2 regions of the Acidovorax sp. DW039 genome follow, and region 1 is predicted to be linked to the other one. Evidence: predicted binding sites of a transcription regulator. Region 1 holds the regulator's gene; the other holds the start of a gene.

Region 1 (3,226 bases):
AGCAAGGCATCGATATCAACAAGACGCTGGAGAAGGCAGACCCCAGCATGTTGCCTGCCGTGAAGGGCCGAAACCACGCGCTAACCCCCTTGAAGGACCAGCCGCGCTGAGTTAAGTTGGTCCCGATGCTCTTTGTGAAGAGCTCAGCCTGAAGCCAAGCAGCAAGGAGACAGAACGATGTGGACGCAACGCCTGATGTGGATTGCATGGCCCGCCTTCCTGGTGGCGGGCGGCCTGGAGATGCTGGTATTTGCCTTGGTGGACCCGGAGGATCTGCACTGGTTTGGTCACCCTCTGGGGCTGTCGCGCAGTGGTGTTTACACGGTCGTTTTTTTTGCGTTCTGGATACTCACCATGGTTTCCAGTGCGTTGACGACACTGCTGGCCATGTCGCCGTTTGAATTGAATCGCTGCCCTGTACCTGAGCACGATCGCCCGGACGACTGCCGCAAGACGCCTTCCTGCTCTTGATAACAAAAATCCCTTCCGCGTTGCGATAACGGGGAAGGGATTGTGTGTTGAACGCAGCTGGTTACTGCTCCGTCAGTGGGCCTAGTGGCAGGCCTGCTGGTTGTTGACAATGCGTCGCAAGGCGTCGGTGTCGAGAATCCTGACGTGACGCTGTCGCACTTCCACAGTGCCTTCTTCCACAAATTTGGAGAAAGTGCGGCTGACAGTTTCAAGCTTCAAACCCAGATAGCTGCCAATCTCTTCACGCGTCATGCGCAGCACCAGTTCAGACTGGGAAAACCCGCGCGCATGCAGGCGCTGCACCAGATTCAGCAAAAAGGCCGCAAGGCGCTCTTCAGCACGCATGCTGCCCAGCAGCAGCATTACCCCGTGTTCGCGAACGATTTCGCGGCTCATGATCTTGTGGACGTGGTGCTGCAGGGCAGTCACTTCGCGCGACAGCTCTTCAATGCGGTCAAACGGCATGACGCACACTTCAGCGTCTTCCAGTGCCACGGCATCGCAGGTGTGGTGTTCATTCACGATGCCATCGAGACCAATGATTTCACCAGCCATCTGGAACCCGGTCACCTGATCGCGGCCATCTTCCGTCGCCACGCAGGTTTTGAAAAAGCCCGTGCGAATGGCATACAGCGATGTGAACGCCTCACCATTGCGAAAAAGGGTGCCGCCACGCTTGACCTTGCGGCGCACTGCGACCACCTCGTCGATGCGCTGGAGCTGTTCTTCGTTCAGGCCGACAGGCATACAAAGTTCTCGCAGATTGCAGTTTGAGCAAGCGACTTTGATGGTGAGCGGATTCATGGCACAGATACCTGGATGTAGTTCGGACATATCGTGCCCGACGAGGGAGGCCGGCATGCCTCGGTCTGCGAGTAGTAGCAGATGATATGCATCAAATTGTCGCTCCAGTGGAGATCGTTTCACTTGATGCAGGTCAAGGACGCAAAAAGAAGGCTGCGGCACAGTAAGCCAGTACGCAAGGATATCCCCATGACCGCAGTAACCCCAGAACTACTCACCCGGTTTGATGTGCCGGGCCCCCGATACACCTCCTACCCCACGGCGGACCGTTTCGTGGAGGCTTTCGGGCAGGAGGACTACACGCTGGCCCTCGCACAGCGGGGGCTGGGTACCGGTGCCAAGGCGATGCCACTGTCTTTGTATGTGCACATTCCTTTTTGCGAGTCGCTATGCTACTACTGCGCCTGCAACAAGATCATTACCAAACACCATGATCGCGCCGATGTTTATCTGCGGTACCTGAGCCGGGAAATTGACCTGCACACGGCCCAGTGTGGTGTAGGGCAGGTGGTCAGCCAGCTGCATCTGGGGGGCGGCACTCCAACGTTCCTTTCCGACGTTGGGCTGCGTGAGTTGATGTCCATGCTCAAGCGCAGCTTTACCCTTGCGCCAGGCGGTGAGTATTCGATTGAGGTGGACCCCCGCACTGTCAACGCCGACAGGTTGGCTTTGCTGGCTGAACTGGGCTTCAATCGGCTGAGTTTCGGTGTGCAGGATTTCGATGCAGAAGTGCAGAAGGCTGTGCACCGGGTGCAGCCTGCCGAGCAGGTGTTTGCCTTGGTCGAGTCTGCACGATCCATCGGCTTCGACTCCATCAACGTCGATCTGATTTACGGCTTGCCGCGGCAAACTCCTGAGTCATTTGATCGCACGCTGAAGCAGATTGCACAGCTGCGCCCTGACCGCATCGCGTTGTACGCCTACGCCCATTTGCCCGAGCGCTTCAAACCCCAACGGCGCATCATCTCAGCGGAACTGCCAACAGCAGGCGCCAAGGTGTCCATGCTGGCCCGCTCGCTGGACGCGTTTCTGGAGGCCGGTTACGTCTATGTGGGGATGGATCACTTTGCCCTGCCTACAGATGCCCTTGCAATTGCCAAGCGCCAGGGGCGCCTGCATCGCAACTTTCAGGGTTACAGCACGCAGCCAGACTGCGACCTGATTGGCCTGGGGGTATCGGCGATTGGCCGGGTGGGGGCCACCTACAGCCAGAACGCCAAGACTCTGGAAGAGTATTACGACTACCTCGATCAAGGGCGCTTGCCCGTGGTGCGTGGTCTTGCGCTGAACCGTGATGACTTGGTGCGGCGCGCCGCCATCATGGCCTTGATGTGCCAGGGCGAGCTGTTGATTGAGCCCATGGAGCAGGCATGGCTGATCGATTTCCGTCGCTATTTCGCTGCGGAACTTGAGCGCCTAGAGGAGATGCAGGACCAGGGACTGGTGGAGCTGGGTGATGAGGGGGTGCGGGTCACCTCCATGGGATGGTTTTTCGTTCGTGGCATTGCCATGGTTTTTGACCGCTATCTGCAGGCCGATCGCACACGTGCACGGTTTTCGCGCATCATCTGATTCATGCTGACTACCGTTGCCTGGACTGCACTGATCATGGGCCTTGCTGGGGGCGGGCATTGTGTTGCGATGTGCTCAGCTCCCTGTGCGGCAGTCACGGGTGCGGGGCAGGGAGTAAAGCCGGTTGCCGGGGCAGAGCAGTCTGTGGTCTGGCAAATGCACCGCACGCGCCAGGTGTGGGTTCGCCCCCTCACTTTTCATGTGGGGCGGCTGGCCGGATATGCCTCGATGGGGGCGCTGGCCGCTTGGGCGATGGAAAGCCTCGCCTGGGTCTCCCAGCAATCCATGGCGCTGCGGCCCGTGTGGACCTTGATGCATGTGGCAGTGCTGGGCTGGGGACTGATGATGATGGTGCAATCTCGTCAGCCTGTGTGGGTGG
Region 2 (3,226 bases), 690 kb from region 1:
GTGTACACCACCGGCCCCATCACCGCCCATTGCAATGTGACCGCCAGTTTCGCGGTTGGACTCACAGTCACTGCGGTGGCCGGGACCGGGGGCACCATCTCCCCAAACGGTGCGCAGGTGGTTCCCGCAGGAGATTCCATCCGTTTCACCGTGACGCCCCAAACTGGCTATCAAATTGCGTCCGTGGTGGGTTGTGGTGGCACACGCGATCAGAACGAGTACACCATCAGTGCGGTCACGCAGAGCTGCACCGTCACAGCGGCTTTCACGCCCATCCTTCACGCTGTGACGGCTTCGGCCCTGCCTGGCGGCAGCATCAGCCCCACCGGCATGGTCAACGTGACCGAAGGCCAGGTCAGCAGCTTCACCGTCACCCCCGCAGCGGGTTACCGCATTGCCGCCGTCACGGGCTGCGGCGGCACACTGGCGGGCAGCACTTACACCACGGCGGCGGTGACGGCGGCCTGCACGGTGCAGGCGCGTTTTGAAACCCTGCCCCGGCCCACGGACACGGGCTCGGGCCCTGTCAATGTGGGCGTGGTGGACGATGCCACCAGCTGCCAGCTGGACCTGGCGGGCACCGGCCCTATGGGGGCGCCCGCGCCCTATCCGGGGGGCACCCTGCCGCACGGGGCGTTCCGCGTGCGCCTTGTCAATTGCCAGCCGGGCGCTACCGTGCGCGTGGCCGTCACGTTTCCGGACCTCACCGGCATGACGGTGAAAAAGTACGGCCCCACACCCGACAGCCCCGCGCGCAGCCGCTACTACGACCCTGCGAACCTGCAGATCAGCGGCAACACCGTGACGTATGACGTGACGGACGGCGGCTGGGGCGACAACAGCTTTGGCGTGCAAGACGGCACCATCAATGACCCCGTGGTCCCGGTGTTGCTGGCGGCTTCCGGCCCGGCCGCCATCCCGACCCTGTCGGCCTGGAGCCTGGTGGGGTTGGCCGCCTTGCTGGGCTTGGCGGCTGGGTGGGGTGGCGGCCCCGCACCCGGGCGGCTGCGCTCGGTCGGCAGGGCAACAAAAAACTGAAGAAAAATGGCTGCTAGCGCTTATGGGGTAAGCGCTATAAGCTATAAAATTAATAGCATTCTATGGCGCTGATGGCGGGATGATTCGCTGATGCAGGTCAATGGGCAGGCGGGGGCAGTGTCTTGAAATCAGGCACACCCCGCCTCAAGTGCTCTGCAATTCGGAGGACATTCACCCATGCGTCTCGACAAATTCACCACCAAATTCCAGGAAGCCCTGGGCGATGCACAAAGCCTGGCCCTGGCCCATGACAACGCCTACATTGAGCCCGTGCACGTGCTGCTGGCCATGCTCAAGCAGGACGACGGCCCCAAAGCGCTGCTGCAGCGCGCGGGCGCCAACGTACCGGGCCTGACCAGCGCAGCGGAAGCCGCCATCAAGCGCCTGCCGCAAGTGCAGGGGCACGACCAGGTGCAGGGCGGCCCCGAGCTGGGCCGTGTGCTGCAGGCCACCGAGAAAGAAGCCATCAAGCGCGGCGACCAGTTCATTGCCAGCGAACTCTTCTTGCTGGCGCTGACCGACAGCAAAAGCGATGTCGCGCAGATCGCCAAAGACAACGGCCTGACCCGCAAGAGCCTGGAGGCTGCCATCACCGCCGTGCGTGGCGGCCAGAAGATGGACAGTGCCGAGGCCGAAGGCCAGCGCGGCGCGCTGCAAAAGTACTGCCTGGACCTGACCGAGCGCGCCCGTGCAGGCAAGCTCGACCCGGTGATTGGCCGCGACGACGAAATCCGCCGCGCCATCCAGGTGCTGCAGCGCCGCAGCAAGAACAACCCGGTGCTCATCGGCGAGCCCGGCGTGGGCAAGACCGCGATTGTGGAAGGCCTGGCCCAGCGCATCGTGGCGGGCGAGGTGCCCGAGTCGCTCAAGGGCAAGCGCGTCCTTTCGCTGGACATGGCGGCCCTGCTGGCCGGTGCCAAGTACCGCGGCGAGTTTGAAGAGCGCCTCAAAACCGTGCTGAGCGAACTGGCCAAGGACGAAGGCCAGACCATCGTTTTCATCGACGAGCTGCACACCATGGTGGGCGCGGGCAAGGGCGAGGGCGCGATGGATGCGGGCAACATGCTCAAGCCTGCCCTTGCGCGCGGCGAGCTGCACTGCGTGGGTGCGACCACGCTGGACGAGTACCGCAAGTACATCGAAAAAGATGCTGCGCTGGAACGCCGCTTCCAGAAAATCCTGGTGGGCGAGCCCACGGTGGAGGCCACCATCGCCATCCTGCGCGGTCTGCAGGAAAAGTACGAAGTGCACCATGGCGTGGAGATCACCGACCCGGCCATCGTGGCTGCGGCTGAACTCTCCAATCGCTACATCACCGACCGCTTCCTGCCCGACAAGGCGATTGACCTGATCGATGAGGCCGCGGCCAAGATCAAGATCGAAATCGACTCCAAGCCCGAGGCCATCGACAAGCTCGACCGCCGCCTGATCCAGCTGCAGATCGAGCGCGAGGCGGTGAAAAAGGAGAAGGACGAGGCCTCGCAAAAGCGCCTGGCGCTGCTGGAGGAAGAGATCGACAAGCTGCAAAAAGAGATTGCCGACCTGGAGGACGTGTGGACCGCTGAAAAAGCCCAGGCCCAGGGCAGCCAGCAGGTGCGCGAGCAGGTCGAGAAAGTGAAGCAGCAGATCGAGGAACTCAAGCGCAAGGGCGACTTCAACAAGGTGGCCGAGCTGCAGTACGGCAAGCTGCCCGACCTGGAGCGCCAACTGAAGGAAGCGCAGGCCAAGGAAGAGGGCAAGGACGGTGCGTCCACCCCCAACCGGCTGCTGCGCACGCAGGTGGGTGCGGAAGAAATTGCCGAGGTGGTGAGCCGCGCCACCGGCATCCCTGTGGCCAAGATGATGCAGGGCGAAAAAGACAAGCTGCTGCAGATGGAAACCAAGCTGCACGAGCGCGTGGTGGGGCAGGACGAAGCCATTAGCGCCGTGGCCAACGCCATCCGCCGCTCGCGCTCGGGCCTCTCCGATCCGAACCGGCCCACGGGCTCGTTCCTGTTCCTCGGCCCCACGGGCGTGGGCAAGACCGAGCTGTGCAAGGCGCTGGCGGGCTTCCTGTTCGACAGCGAAGAGCATCTGGTGCGCATCGACATGAGCGAGTTCATGGAGAAGCACTCGGTAGCCCGCCTGATTGGCGCACCGCCCGGCTACGTGGGCTATGAAGAGGGCGGCTACCTGACGGAAGCCGTGC

What was found. Region 1 encodes FNR, which switches genes on or off when oxygen is low (the NO sensors DNR and NnrR bind a similar motif). Its sites were predicted from a motif close to TTGATNNNNATCAA; they were not measured.
Region 2: clpB (ATP-dependent chaperone ClpB) is a predicted target of FNR. The motif match lies at 1,126-1,139, and genes of this name have one in related genera.

Annotation. Positions count from the first base shown of each region.
Region 1 is NZ_AP029019.1:3,033,908-3,037,133, reverse strand. Features, by position in the region: gene AACH87_RS13535 (FixH family protein) at 1-110, shown strand, start outside; gene AACH87_RS13530 (hypothetical protein) at 178-471, shown strand; gene fnr (fumarate/nitrate reduction transcriptional regulator Fnr) at 553-1,275, opposite strand; gene hemN (oxygen-independent coproporphyrinogen III oxidase) at 1,465-2,847, shown strand; gene AACH87_RS13515 (sulfite exporter TauE/SafE family protein) at 2,851-3,226, shown strand, end outside.
Region 2 is NZ_AP029019.1:3,726,568-3,729,793, reverse strand. Features, by position in the region: gene AACH87_RS16675 (kelch repeat-containing protein) at 1-1,038, shown strand, start outside; gene clpB (ATP-dependent chaperone ClpB) at 1,216-3,226, shown strand, end outside.